Regions from separate parts of the Streptomyces sp. NPDC020681 genome, predicted to be linked through region 3. Evidence: riboswitches for the same ligand, from Rfam matches in the RefSeq annotation. Region 3 holds a riboswitch; each other region holds the start of a gene.
The links. A riboswitch is a leader RNA that binds a small molecule or an ion and turns the genes downstream of it on or off. The one in region 3 is predicted to bind cyclic di-AMP.
Positions count from the first base shown of each region.

Region 1: it holds a riboswitch for cyclic di-AMP, as region 3 does, so the genes downstream of both, ACH4YL_RS11855 (peptidoglycan DD-metalloendopeptidase family protein) here and ACH4YL_RS28770 (NlpC/P60 family protein) in region 3, are expected to answer to the same signal.
Region 2: it holds a riboswitch for cyclic di-AMP, as region 3 does, so the genes downstream of both, ACH4YL_RS19630 (M23 family metallopeptidase) here and ACH4YL_RS28770 (NlpC/P60 family protein) in region 3, are expected to answer to the same signal.
Region 4: it holds a riboswitch for cyclic di-AMP, as region 3 does, so the genes downstream of both, ACH4YL_RS00330 (transglycosylase SLT domain-containing protein) here and ACH4YL_RS28770 (NlpC/P60 family protein) in region 3, are expected to answer to the same signal.

Region 1 is NZ_JBIRTX010000004.1:376,168-379,682, reverse strand. It holds gene ACH4YL_RS11865 (carbohydrate kinase family protein) at 1-187, shown strand, start outside; gene ACH4YL_RS11860 (SGNH/GDSL hydrolase family protein) at 196-987, opposite strand; gene ACH4YL_RS11855 (peptidoglycan DD-metalloendopeptidase family protein) at 1,207-2,172, opposite strand; cyclic di-AMP (ydaO/yuaA leader) riboswitch at 2,175-2,331, opposite strand; gene ACH4YL_RS11850 (alpha-galactosidase) at 2,717-3,515, opposite strand, start outside.
Region 2 is NZ_JBIRTX010000007.1:297,448-300,962, reverse strand. It holds gene ACH4YL_RS19640 (M16 family metallopeptidase) at 1-165, shown strand, start outside; gene ACH4YL_RS19635 (M16 family metallopeptidase) at 162-1,550, shown strand; cyclic di-AMP (ydaO/yuaA leader) riboswitch at 1,787-1,953, shown strand; gene ACH4YL_RS19630 (M23 family metallopeptidase) at 1,966-2,748, shown strand; gene ACH4YL_RS19625 (GntR family transcriptional regulator) at 2,948-3,515, shown strand, end outside.
Region 3 is NZ_JBIRTX010000014.1:130,508-134,022, reverse strand. It holds gene pcrA (DNA helicase PcrA) at 1-429, opposite strand, end outside; cyclic di-AMP (ydaO/yuaA leader) riboswitch at 1,226-1,391, shown strand; gene ACH4YL_RS28770 (NlpC/P60 family protein) at 1,393-2,562, shown strand; gene ACH4YL_RS28765 (hypothetical protein) at 2,646-2,999, opposite strand; gene ACH4YL_RS28760 (NlpC/P60 family protein) at 3,388-3,515, shown strand, end outside.
Region 4 is NZ_JBIRTX010000001.1:66,978-70,492, forward strand. It holds gene ACH4YL_RS00320 (maleylpyruvate isomerase family mycothiol-dependent enzyme) at 1-555, shown strand, start outside; gene ACH4YL_RS00325 (DUF3592 domain-containing protein) at 607-1,041, opposite strand; gene ACH4YL_RS00330 (transglycosylase SLT domain-containing protein) at 1,173-1,946, opposite strand; cyclic di-AMP (ydaO/yuaA leader) riboswitch at 1,951-2,139, opposite strand; gene ACH4YL_RS00335 (substrate-binding domain-containing protein) at 2,963-3,515, opposite strand, start outside.

The DNA.
Region 1 (3,515 bases), on a different contig from region 3:
CGCACCGGTGGTGGACTCGACCGGCGCGGGCGACGCGTATGTCTGCGGATTTCTGTACGGCCGACTGTCCGGCCGCGACCTGGAGGACAGCGCCAGGCTCGGTGCGCTGGCGGGCGCGTACGCCTGCACGGGCGCGGGCAGCACGGCGCTGATCGGTCCGGAGGAACTACAGACAGCCAGGCCCTGACACCGCCGTCACAGCGGCAGCAGATTGGGACGCTTGGCCTCGACATGGTCGCCGGAGCTCTCGCCCCGCAGCCGCCGGCCGATCCACGGCACCAGGTGCTCGCGTGCCCAGTGGATGTCGTCACGGCGCACCTCGAGCGGTCCGCGCGGCGGCTGCGGCGGCCATGGCTGGTCCGGGTCGGCGGGCACGCCGAGTCCCAGCACCTGCGCGGCGCGCAGCGCGACGCGGGTGTGTCCTTCGGGCGACAGATGGAGTCGGTCGGGGTCCCAGGCCCGCCTGTCCTGGACGGACTTGAGCGACCACAGGTCGAGTACGGGGCAGTCGTAGCGGTCGGCGATGGCCCGTACGTGCGCGGTGTAGGTGGCGACCTTGCCGCGCAGATGGCGCAGCACGGGAACGCCGCGGGTGTCGAATCCGGTGGTCACCATGACGGTGCCGACCGCGCCGGTCAGGTCGGCGACCGCGCGCTCGAAGCGCTCGGCCACGTCGTCGGGGTCGGTTCCGGGGCGGATGATGTCGTTGCCGCCTGCGCAGAACGTCACCAGGTCGGGGGCGAGTTCCTTCGCCCTCGGCACCTGTTCCGAGACGATCTGGTCGAGGAGACGGCCGCGTACGGCGAGATTGGCGTACCTGAAGGAGTGTTCCGGCGTGCGGTCGTCGAGGAGGACCGCGAAGCGGTCGGCCCAGCCGACGTACGTCCCGTCCGGGCCCGGGTCGCCGACGCCCTCGGTGAAACTGTCACCGATCGCCGCGTACGACCCGAATGAGCCACTGTTCTCTGTTCTCGAATCGTCTGCCACAAGTCCTCATCTTTCCCTTACGGATGTGACCTACGCGACCGTAAGGAGGGGTTGACGAGGGGTGACGTTTGCCACCGGTCAAATCTCGTCCAAGGCGGAATAACGCCGAATCCCCTCGCGGCACCGCCGTGGCGCGAGGGGATTCGGGGCTTTCGTCCGGGGTCAGGTCCGGAGTCAGGCGCGGTTCAGGACCCGTTCAGGTCCCGTGCCGGTCCGGCGTCAGAGAGACACGCCGTGCTGGCGCAGGTAGGCCACCGGGTCGATGTCCGAGCCGTAGCCCGGGCTGGTCCGGATCTCGAAGTGCAGGTGCGGGCCCGTGGAGTTGCCGGTGGAGCCGGAGAGGCCGATCTGCTGCCCGCCGCTCACGCTCTGCCCGGAGGAGACCGAGAGGGAGGAGAGGTGGGCGTACTGCGAGTAGGTGCCGTCGCTGTGCTGGATGACCACCTCGTTGCCGTACGCGCCGGCCCAGCCGGCGGAGACGACGGTGCCCGGACCCACGGACTTGATCGTGGTGCCGGAGGCGGCCACGAAGTCGATGCCGGTGTGGTAGCCGCTGGACCACATGGCACCGGCCGTGCGGTAGGCGGTGCTGATGTTGACCGAGTCGAGCGGGGCGGTGAAGCCGTCACTGCTGGCCTGCGGGGCGCTGTTGGCGGTCTTCTCGGCCGCGGGCTTCTCGGCCTTGGGCTGCGCGGCCTTCTCGGAGCCGGAGTCCTTGGACGTGTCGGCCGAGGACTTCTCGCGGCTCTCCTTGCGCGGCTCGGGCTTGGCGTCGGGCTTGGCCTGAGGCTTGGCCTTCGCCTTGGCTCCGAGGGTGAGCTTGAGGCCCGGGTGGATCAGCGAGGGGTCCTCGCCGACGCTCTCCCGGTTGTCCTGGTACAGCTTCTTCCAGCCGCCGCGGACATCGTGCTCGGCGGCGATCTTGGAGAGATAGTCGCCGGCGACGACGCGGTACGTGGTGGGAGCCGCGGCCGGCTTCTTGGCCGCCGGGGCTGCGACCTTGTACGGGGCCGTGGCGGCCACTGCCTTCTCCGGGGCGGCGGCGGGTGCGGCCTTGTCGGCCGCGTGGGCGCCGGCGGCGCTCATGAGCGGGATGGCGATCGCGGCGCTGCCGGTGCCGGCGGCGACGACGGTGCGCGTGAGCGGACTGGTCTTGGGACGGCGATGCTTACCCTTTGCGGGCATGGCGCTTTCCTCTCCGGCGCCTACGAGGTGAGCTGTCGGGTTCGGGCTGGAGATGCCCGGCCGCGCAACTGCGCGACTTGACCCCGAGCCGTCCGGAATTCCGGAATCGGCGTACTACCTGGGTCCCCCGCTCCTGCCACGCGTGGGTGGGTTCGAATTCCGGGCGGCGGCAGGATTAGGCGGTCCGTCCGGATTGCCGTGACGTTAAGCGAGCCGCGCCGAGCGGAACAAGTCACTCCTTTTGCCGATCAACGGCCAGTCGGGAAACCACCGGAGAATTCCGGTCACACTCCGTGAATCAATGATCTTGAGTGTCCGTCTGGCGTGCGGAATTCCGCTTTGTGCGACCGCCACACACCGTCACGAATATGATCCTGCTCACGCGCCATACCCCATCTCCCTTGTAGACGGGGCACGTTATACCGAATCATCCAATTCGGACAGAAGGGCCAGAAGAGTCAATTAGCGGCGATCGCTCTCACTTGCTTCCCAATTCCGGCCAATGACGCAGGAATTTCACCGAGACCGCCAGCTATAGAACCCTTTAGTCCGATATGCGCCGCAGCCGGATGACCGTCGCGTCCAGGTCGCCCTTGAGTCCGGTGTGCAGCCCGTGGTGCAGCAGGACAGAGCCGCGGTGTACGGCTCCGGTGTCCAGGCACTCGTACGCGGCCGCCGGGTCGATGCCGCGCAGCCTCAGCCGCGGCGGCCGCTCGCCGTAGTGCTGCGCCTGCAGCAGCGCGAGCACAACGGTCTCGGCACCGCGCACGTACTGCACGGCGCTGAGTCCGCCGTCCGGCGCGCGCAGCCGGTGCAGCTCGCCGTGCTGCACCAGCGGCCTGATCTTCTTGTAGAGCTCCACCCAGTCGCGCGCCTCCGCCAGCTCCTCATCCGTCCACTCGGTGAGGTCGCCGCCGACGCCGAGCACTCCGGCCATCGCGCTGACAAAGCGGAAGCCGAGCGTGCTGACGCGACTGTTCAGCTGGACATTGGGGCTGTCGGTGACCCATGCGGCCATGACCCGCGCCGGATGGATCTGGGTGAAGCCGTGCTGGATGGCGAGCCGGTCCAGCGGATCGGTGTTGTCCGAGGTCCACACCTGATCGGTCCGGGAGAGGATTCCCAGGTCGATCCGGCCGCCACCGCCGGAGCAGGACTCGAAGGCCACCTGCGGGTGCGCGGCCCGCAGCCGGTCGAGCAGCGCGTACAGCGCGTCCACATGCTCGACCCACAGCTTCTGCGGATACTCCTGGCCTGGCCAGCCCGCGTCCGTGAAGCAGCGGTTGAAGTCCCATTTCACATAGTCGATCGGCGCGCTGCTCAGCAGCCCGTCGAGCTGCTCC
Region 2 (3,515 bases), on a different contig from region 3:
CAGTGTGTCCTCGACGTCACCGCCGAGGAGGTGCAGGCCGTCGCCGAGGCGCGGCTGCGCCCGGACAACAGGGCGGTGCTGGTCTACGAACCGGTGGCGGGCTCCGAGAACGGCGACGTCAGCGACGAAGACGTCAGCAACGAAGAGGAAGAGGCGGACCAGTGAGCGACGCTGCCGTGACCATGGACTTCCACCCGCAGCCGACGGCCGGACCCGCCCGGCCCTGGGCCTTTCCCGCCCCCGACCGCGGCACGCTGGACAACGGCCTGACGGTGCTGCGCTGCCACCGCCCCGGCCAGCAGGTCGTGGCCGTCGAGCTCTCGCTCGACGCACCGCTCGACGCCGAGCCGGACGGCCTCGACGGCGTCGCCACGATCATGGCCCGCGCCCTGTCGGAGGGCACCGACAAGCACTCGGCCGAGGAGTTCGCCGCCGAGCTGGAGCGCTGCGGCGCCACGCTCGACGCGCACGCCGACCACCCCGGCGTCCGGGTCTCGTTGGAGGTCCCGGTCTCCCGGCTGCCGAAGGCGCTCGGTCTGCTCGCCGACGCGCTGCGGGCACCCGCCTTCGCCGACAGCGAGATCGATCGGCTGGTCAAGAACCGGCTGGACGAGATCCCGCACGAGGCGGCCAATCCGGCCCGGCGTGCCGCCAAGGAGCTTTCCAAGGAGCTCTTCCCGTCCGCGCTGCGGATGTCGCGCCCGCGCCAGGGCACCGAAGAGACCGTGGCGCGGATCGACTCCGCGTCCGTACGGGCCTTCTACGAGGCGCATGTCCGGCCCGCCACCGCCACCGCGGTGATCGTCGGCGACCTCACCGGAGTCGATCTCGACGCCGTGCTCGCGGACAGCCTGGGCGCCTGGACGGGCGACAAGGCATCGCCGCGGCCCGTACCGCAGATCTCCGCCGACGACACCGGCCGCGTGGTCATCGTGGACCGCCCGGGTGCCGTGCAGACGCAGCTGCTGATCGGCCGCGTCGGCCCGGACCGCCACGACAGCGTCTGGCCGGCCCAGGTGATCGGCGCGTACTGCCTCGGCGGCACGCTCACCTCCCGGCTCGACCGCGTGCTGCGCGAGGAGAAGGGCTACACCTACGGCGTACGGGCCTTCGGCCAGGTGCTGCGCTCGGCTCCGGACGGCTCCGGCGCGTCCATGCTCGCCATCAGCGGCTCCGTGGACACGCCCAACACCGGACCGGCGCTGGACGACCTCTGGAAGGTGCTGCGCACGCTCGCGGCCGAGGGGCTGACCGACGCGGAGCGCGATGTCGCCGTGCAGAACCTGGTCGGCGTCGCGCCGCTGAAGTACGAGACGGCGGCGTCCGTCGCGAGCACGCTGTCCGACCAGGTCGAGCAGCATCTGCCGGACGACTTCCAGGCGCAGCTGTATGTGCGGCTGGCGGACACCGGCACCGTGGAGGCGACGGCCGCGGCCGTGAGCGCCTTCCCGGTGGACCGGCTGGTCACTGTGCTCGTCGGTGACGCCTCGAAGATCGAGGAGCCCGTCAGGGCGCTCGGCATCGGCGAAGTGACCGTCGTCACGGGCTGATCGGGCACCTCGCGCCGTTCGATGCAAGGCCGATCGAGGCGAACAACTTCACAACGAAGAACGGAACCCCGGCGTCCACCCGACGCCGGGGTTCCGTCATTTGCCCCTTTTGTAGCGGTGGTGCCTGTCTGTCCTGTGGCATGCGTGACAAACGGGGCTGACTTTTTGGTGATGGGAAGTTGATCCGTTTAGCGTCGGTCGGGCTGTCCGCCAGTAGCCCGCCGCATCCGCGGCACGGGCAGCCATCGCCGAGTCCCCGTCAGGCGCGAGCCTGGGGAGCCGGGGACCCACATGAAGTCCCTGGGGTGAATCGGACGCCTTCGCACTCGTGTGAAGGGGCCCGTAGGAGACCTTCCTGCTCCGAACCCGTCAGCTAACCCGGTAGGCGAGAAGGAAGGAAAGGACCAGCCACTTCATGGCGTTCACCCGTGCCACCGGGAAACACCGTGCCCCCAGCCGGATGTCGCGCAAGAGCGCGAACATCGCCGGCGTTGCGGCTCTCACCACCACCGGCGTCATCGGAGCCATCGCTTCTCCGGCCTTCGCCGCCGAGACCGCTGCCGCGCCCGCCGCGGCCACCGTCACCGACTCCGGTCCCACCCAGGTCGTCGGCTCCGCGTCGCTCGCCGCCCAGATCGCCGAGCAGGCCGAGGCCCAGGAGCGCGAGGCCGCCGAGGCCCGCGCCAGGGCGAAGGCCGCCGCCGAGGCGAAGCGCAAGGCCGAGGCCCGTGCCAAGGAGATCCGCGAGGCCAAGGAGCACGCCGCCCGTGAGGCCGAGCGCAAGCGCCTCAACGCCTTCCGGCTCCCCGTCGCCGGTTCGCACGTCACCACCGGCTACAAGGCCGGCGGTTCGCTCTGGTCCTCCGGCAGCCACTCCGGCGTCGACTTCCGTGCCGCGTCCGGCAGTTCGGTTGTGGCCGTCGGCGCGGGCACCGTGGTCGAGGCAGGCTGGGGCGGCGCGTACGGCAACAACATCGTGCTCCGGATGAAGGACGGCTCGTACACGCAGTACGGCCACCTGTCCTCCATCAGCGTCTCCGTCGGGCAGAGCGTCGCCGCGGGCCAGCGGATCGGTCTCTCGGGCTCGACCGGCAACTCCACCGGGCCGCACCTCCACTTCGAGGTCCGCACCACCCCCGAGTACGGCTCGGACATCAACCCGGTCGCGTACCTGCGCGCGCACGGCGTGAACGTCTGACCCCCTTGCGACGCGTCTGTTCCCGCGCACACACCGAAGGCCCCGGCCCCTCGCCGGGGCCTTCGGCGTTTGGGGCCTCCTGGCCAAAAGATATCCATGGATTCCGGCCTGCCATCGGAAAATGCGGCTCACTGCAATAGAGTCACTGAACAGACGTCAATCGGCTGCGTTTCGCGCGGATTAAAGCGGAGGTTCGGTCATGCGCATTCCCGCGCACTCGGTATGTACGGCGATCCGCGACGACATCGTCTCCGGTGTATTCGAGCGCGGCAGCCGGCTCACCGAGGAGCAGCTGGCCCGCCGCTACGGCGTCTCCCGCGTCCCGGTCCGCGAGGCCCTGCGCACCCTGGAGTCCGAGGGCTTCGTCACCACGCGCCGGCATGCCGGCGCGTGCGTCGCCGAGCCCACCGAGCAGGAGGCCGCCGACCTGCTGGACATCCGGATGCTGCTGGAACCGCTGGGCGCGGCGCGGGCCGCGCAGCGGCGCACCGAGGCGCATCTCAAGGTGCTGCGTGGCCTGGTCAGGCTGGGGCAGGAGCGGGCCAGACGCGGCCAGGGCGAGGACCTGCGCTCACTGGGCGGCTGGTTCCACGAGACGCTCGCCCAGGCGTCCGGCAGTCCGGGTCTGATCGCCCTGCTCACCCAGCTGCGGCACAAGATCGCCTGGATGTACTCCGTGGAGCAGCCGGCCAAGCCGGTGGAGTCCTGGGCCGAGCACGGCGCGATCGTGGACGCCGTGGCGCGCGGCGACGTGGAACGGGCGCGGG
Region 3 (3,515 bases):
GGCGTTGGCGCGCGGACCGACCAGCTGCTCGACGCGCTCCTTCATCTCGCCGGCGGCCTTGTTCGTGAAGGTGATGGCCAGTATCTGACCGGGGTGGACGCTGCGGGTCCCCAGCAGATGCGCGATCCGGTGCGTCAGCACACGGGTCTTGCCGGACCCGGCCCCGGCGACGATGAGCAGCGGCGAGCCGATGTGCACGACGGCGGCGCGCTGCTGTTCGTTCAGCCCTTCCAGAAGGGCGGCGGGGTCCACGACGGTGCGCGGGGCGCCGTCGCGGTGGTACGGATCCCGGGCCGGGGGCAGGTCGAACTTCCCCTGGAAGAGATCGTCCGGGACCTCCTCCGGGGACGGGTCCTCGGGCGGCGGCGGAGTGTGCTCCGAGGTGGGCTGGAGGTCCGCCAGGAAGTGGTCGTCAAAGAGGCTGCTCATCGCTCTACGAGTCTAGGCGGCGGCACTGACAGCTCGCGGCCGCATTCGGATATGCCACGGGTGCCGGTCCCCCGCGGTCCCCCGGGGCTGGTGGGCCCCACCCCGGCGCGCGCCTGGCGGCGGGCGTGATCCCCTCCCCGCCCCTTCGCGAAACTGGGGGCTCGGCCCCCAGCCCCCTCCGCGGAGGGTCGACGGGGCTGACGCCCCCGCATCCCGCCCGGGTGGCAGCTTCGCGCCGCCCCGGGCGTAGGGGATTGGGCAGCGAGCGCGCCACAAGGACCGCCCGCCGAACAGGGTTGATGCGGGCCGAACCCAGCCCCCTCCGAAGAGGGTCGTCGGGCGCTGTCGGCAGCTTCGCGCCGCCCCGTGCCCGCCGGTTGGCGGGCGAAGCCCCCCAGGCGGCGAGCTCGCGCCACGAAACGACCCATCGGACAGGGTCGGGGGGGGCTGACGCCCCCGCCCCCCGGGCGGCAGGCGCCGCCCCATGCGGACTGAGGGTTGGGCGAAGCCCTCACCTCCACGCCGCGCGCGCACCGCAGGGGCAACCCGCCCGACCGCCGGCCGCAGGCGCGTTGTGGGATACAACACCCCGCGCACACCCCGCGTGGCGGGTTCGCGGCGCAGGGCGATCGCGGTGCGTCCGTAGGTGACCGAAGCAGACGCATATGCGTACGCCAACCGATAAGGTCACGAAAATGTATCGGGCAAATCGAACATCAACCTTCACAGCAGCCACACGAGTTGGCTAACGTGCTCGACCAGGTGGCCCGTACCCCCATGGCGATCAACGCCAATCGGGCGGCCTGCGCCGAATTCGGGCTTTCTTGACGGAAGTTCGGAACCGGGGACCCACCATGCACAACCGGGGTGAATCGGACCGGCTCCAACTCGGTCCGTAGGGCGACCTTCCGTTCCGCCCGAACCCGACAGCTAACCCGGTAGGCGGTCCAACGGAAGAAGGAGTTGTCGGCCTTGGCGTCGCATCGCAAAGCGCGAAGTCGAACCGCGAAGACCTCCCCGGCCGTCGGGTTCACGACGGCCGCCCTCGCGTCCGTCACGTTGCTGTCGACGCAGAGCGCGAACGCGGCTCCCGAGCCGAGGCCCAGTGTCGAAGAGGTGCAGAAGAAGGTCGACGACCTGTACCGGCAGGCGGGCACCGCGACGCAGAAGTACAACAAGGCGAAGGAATCCACCGAGGAGAAGCGGGCCGAGGTCGGACAGCTGCTGGACGAGGCCGCGCAGCGGACCGAGAAGCTGAACGAGTCCCGGCGGGTGCTCGGCAACTACGCCGCCGCGCAGTACCGCACCGGTGCCGTCACGCCGACCGCCGCGCTGCTGTTCGCCGACAGCCCTGAGTCGTACTTCGAGCAGACCCAGCTGATGAGCCGGATGACCGACCGTCAGCGCAACGTCATCACCGACTACGAGACCCAGCGCGCCGAGGCCGCCAAGCAGCGGGCCGAGGCGACCAAGAGCCTGGAGTCGCTGACGCGCTCCCAGAAGGCGCTGCGCACCAGCAAGCAGGACGTGCAGGCGAAGCTCGCCGAGGCGCGCACGCTGCTGTCGAAGCTGACGGCCGAGGAGAAGGCCCGGCTCGCGGCGATCGAGCGCGAGAAGCAGGAGGAGGCCCGCCGCAAGGCCGAGGAGCTGGCCAGGCAGCAGGCTGCGGAGGCCGAGCGTCAGCGCCAGGAGCAGGCGGCGCAGGAACAGGCGGCGCAGGAGCAGGCACAGCAGGAGCAGACGCCGAGCACCGGGACCGACACCGGAACCGACGGATCGAGCACCTCCAAGGCCGACAAGGTGCTGGCCTTCGCCCGCGACCAGATCGGCAAGCCGTACGTCTGGGGCGCGACCGGCCCGAGTTCGTACGACTGCTCCGGTCTGACCCAGGCCGCCTGGAAGGCGGCCGGCGTGGACCTGCCGCGCACCACCTGGGACCAGGTGAAGGTCGGCACGCGGGTCGAGACGAAGGATCTGATTCCCGGCGATCTCGTGTTCTTCTACGACGACATCAGCCACGTCGGCATCTACATCGGCGACGGAAAGATGATCCACGCGCCGAAGCCCGGCACGAACGTCCGCGAGGAGTCGATCTACTACATGCCGATCTACGGCAGCGTGCGCCCCGCGTAACAGAGGCGACAGTCGGACGCCCGGGCCTCGGAAGCGCGCCCGGGCGTTCTCATGCCCGCGGCCCGCTCAATTCCGCGGCCTTCTCACGTCCAGAGCGTCGCGATGAAGATGTTCGCCACCGTCAGGCCGCCCACCACGCCGAACAGCGCCTTCTCCACCTTCTCCTCGTCCCGCTTGACGTACACCAGGCCCAGGATCACCACCAGCACCGCCAACTTGATGCCGACCTTGAGGTTGTTGACCGGCTGATCGTCCGCCTGGTTGAGGCCGACCAGTGCCACGCCCGTGATCAGCATCGTCAGCGCGCCGTGCAGCATCGCCGGCGTGAAGCGGGCCGTTCCCGCGCTCATCGCCTTCATCTGGGTCAGGAAGCCGCCGAGCAGCGACGCGATGCCGATGATGTGCAGGGCGACGAAGACATTGATGAGTACGTCCATGGAGCGGAGCCTAACCACCCCTATACCACCGCCATCCAGGCAGGTATGCCTCATTCGCCGCATCGGTCACAGCGGTGTCCCGGCTGATGCCGATACCGTCCGTTGCGCTCGCAGAAAGCGCACCTGGATGTCCAGGTTCGACCAGTATCGGTCGCTACGCCGCGCTCCCGTGACCCGCCGGTTTAGCGTCCTCCCTCAGGTGGCCGACTCCCCACCGCCGCCGCGCAGCCGGGCGGCAGTCGGTCACCACCGCCGAGAGATCCGGCGGCGGGACGCTACCCCTGTGCGGACCGCCGCCGGACTCGAACCGGACTCGGGCTTCCCGAGGACCGGACCCCGTCGGGGACTCTCGGGACCGCAGGGACGACGGAAGGACGTGGACGCCCTCGTGGCTGCGCACCGGAAACCCAAGCAGCATCCGCTCAGCGGGCCCGCAGCCCGGACCGCCGCCACCCTCGCGCTCGCCGGTGCGGCGACCGCCACCGCCTTCGAAGGGACCGGGTTCGCCGAGCCCAC
Region 4 (3,515 bases), on a different contig from region 3:
CTCGCGCTGCTCGACCGGGCGCACGCCGGGCTGCTCGACGAATTCGCCGCCCGCAAGCCGGAGGATCCGGCCGGCTCCTGGTACACGCCGGACCAGACGGTCGGCTTCTGGATCCGGCGGATGGCGCAGGAGACAGTCATCCACCGCATCGACGCCGAGCTCGGCACCGGGCAGCAGGTCTCGCCGGTTCCGGCCGACCTCGCCATCGACGGCATCGACGAGCTGCTCACGGTCTTCGTGGCGTACAGCGTCGCCGGGTGGGGCGACTACTTCACCGACATCCTGGCCGGCTCACCGGGCCGGACGTACACGGTGCGGACCGACGGAGCGGCGTGGCGGGTGCGGACCGGCCCGGGGCTGTTTGCCGTCGACGGCGGCGCCGACAGCGGCGCCGGCGACGACGCGGCCGACGTGACCGTGAGCGGCCCGCCCACGGCAGTGCTGCGCTGGATGTGGAACTGGGAGGGCGCCGGCGAGCCGGCCGGAGTGACGGTCGAGGGTGTCCCGGAGGCGGTCGAGGAGCTACGCCGCTGCATCGTCACGGCGACCCAGTAAGGCCCGGTCAGGGAGCCCAGTACGACTTGCTCAGTCCCGGGGCACTGCCGTTCATTCGTCGCTGGGGACCGTGCCGAGGTAGGCGAACAGTCCGATGCCGAGCAGGATGGCCCCCACTGCCCCTGCCGCCTTGACCCAGTTCTTGACGGGGGCGGGCGGACGCGCCGTGGCCCGCTCCGGGCGGCGGGGCGAATAGTGGACGACGACGATGTCACCCGGAACAGCCAGAACAGGACCGTCCCGCTCCTCGAAGCGGACGGTCCTGCCCTGGCGCGTGGTGAACTCGTAGATGCGGTGCCGCACGCGGGTGCGGCCGCCCTCGTTGTCCTTCTTTTCCGTCTCGAAGGCCTCGAGACAGCGTGCTTCTGCGGAAAGCCCGCTGCGCCAGGCGAGATCCAGTCTCAGTGACCGCCGGACCACCTTGACGATCGGCGGCACGCCGATGAGTGCGGCGATTGCGGGCAAGGCGTAGTTGTACTGAGCCATCAAAGTCCCCCCGGCACAGCGCTTTTCAGCCACGTTACTGCGCGTACTTGGGACCCGGAAAGGCCGCGCACACAACTATCAACGCGAACAACACGCCTTCACCGACCAGTTGACGGCTCGGCCCGGCTTCCTTAGTACGGTCCGTTCACATTGTCGATCGATCCGTAGCGGTCGGCGGCGTAGTTGCACGCGGCGGTGATGTTGGCGACCGGGTCATAGGCGTCCATCGACGTGCCGGGCACGTGATAGGCCAGGAAGGTCGGCTCGATGACCTGAAGAAGGCCCTTCGACGGCGTTCCGGCCAGGGCGTTGGAGTCCCAGTTGTTGATGGCAAGCGGGTTGCCGGAGGACTCGCGCATGATGTTGCGGTGGATGCCGTCGTACGAGCCGGGGATGCCGTGCCGGGCCATGACGTCCAGGGATTCCTTGATCCAGCCGTCGAGGTCATTGGAGTAGCTCTTGGCCTTTGCCGCGGGCTTCTTGCTGGGCAGCTTGGTCCGCGCCTCGGAGCGGCTGGCCCGCTCGGACGAGGCAGGCGCCTTGGCCTTCGCACCGATCGTCAGCTTGAGGCCGGGACGAATCAGGCGGGGGTTGTCGCCGATGGCCTTCTTGTTGTCCTTGTACAGCTGCTTCCAACCGCCGCGCACGGAGAGGTCGTCCGCGATCTCCGACAGGGAGTCCCCCGCGACGACGGTGTACGTCTTGGGAGCGGCCTTCTTCGCGGTAGCGGACGCGGAAACCGCCGTGACTTTCTTGGCGAGCTGCGGCGTCGCCGGCTGAGCGGCACTTGCTGCGGTCGCCCCGATCACCGGAATCATGAGCGCGGCGCCACCGGTGCCCGCGGCAACGAAACTGCGCGTCAGCGAACTGGACTTGGGACGACGGTGCTTACCCTTTGCGGGCATGACGAATTCCTCTCCGTCGCCTGCGAGGTGAGCTGTCGGGTTCGGGCTGGAGATGCCCGGCCGCATGGGAATGCGACTTAACCCCGAGCCGTTCCGGATTCCGGATCGGCGGCTTACCTGGGTCCCCCGCTCCTGCCGTACGTGAGTGGGTGCGGTTTTCCCGGACGGCGGCAGGATTCGGCGGTCCATCCGGATTGATGGTGACCGTAAGCGAAACGGACTTAGTCGAACAAGCCCTGAATTCGAGGACACAATCCTCGGGACGCATCCGGGGCGCCGAATTACCGTGATCCAATCCGGTCGGAAAGCTCAACTCGCTTTCTGCGGAACGAGAGTGGGCACGAAGAGGCCGCACCGCATATCGACGCGGACGTGACCCATTTCACTGGACTGGAGCGCAACCATCCGCTTTGCGACAGCGCACGAGCGAATGATAATTCGCGCGAGTACACCTAATGCGGGCACGGAGTGAAATAGAAGATGGAATTACCCGTGATGGGTCTTTTCGGACATAGCTTGCGTTATCGGCGTGCCGTCCTCTCCACGCGAGCAGGCGCAAGCCACGGCGGAGCCAGCCGGATGCGTTCGGCCGTCCGAGGCGACGGCGCGCAGCGACGGCGCCGGATGAGCCGACGCCCAACAGGCTTCCACGGGCCTACGTGGAGATCAGTTCCTGCACCAGGTCGGTCAGCGTGGCCGGCAACTGGCTGGGCCTGCCCGACCGCTCCCCCGGCGGCATGACTGGCTGCCCGGCATCGATGCCGCGATGAACCGGGGCGCGGGCAGCTCTTCCTGTCCAGGGGCGACGCGTGCCAGCCAAGCAGGCAGCGCGGGCCGCCGAACGACTGTCACAATCAGGGGCGCGCGCTCGACCTGTCCGCGATCGCCGGGACTCTCGACGGAACCACGCGCGGAGACCCCGCACTCCGGCAGGCTCACCAGGATCACATCCACATGCAGGTCGGTCCGACCAGGATCTGAGCGGGTCGCGCCAGGGGCCGCGGGGTCTCGCGCCGCTACGTCAGACCGATTCGGTCGCAGTCCGCCCGGTACTTGGGGGTGCAGATCTCGGCGACGGTGTAGACGCCGTCCTTGACGACCGTGTCCGCGATGTTCTCCTTCGTCACAGAGACGACCGGGACCAGGACCGAGGGGATGGCCTTGGTGGTCGGGCTGTCCACATCCACCTGCGCCATGGAGTCGAGCGACATGCCTCTCGCCAAAAGGATGGCCATCTCCGCCGCGGCGGCCGCCTCCGGGGCATTCGGCTTGTAGACGCTGGAGTACTGCTCGCCCGCGACGATCCGCTGCACTCCGGCGAGCTCCGCGTCCTGGCCGGTGACCGGCGGGAGCTCGGTGATGCCGGCGGCCTTCAGCGCGTCGATGATGCCGCCCGCCATGCCGTCGTTGGCGGAGTAGACACCGATGAGATTCTCCTTGCCGATCGACGAGATCGCGGCCGCCATGTTGGCGTTCGCGTTCTCCGGCTTCCACTCCTTGGTGTCGTACTCCTCGCCGACGCTGACCTTGCCGTCCAGCTCGGCATGCGCGCCACGCTTGAACATCGCG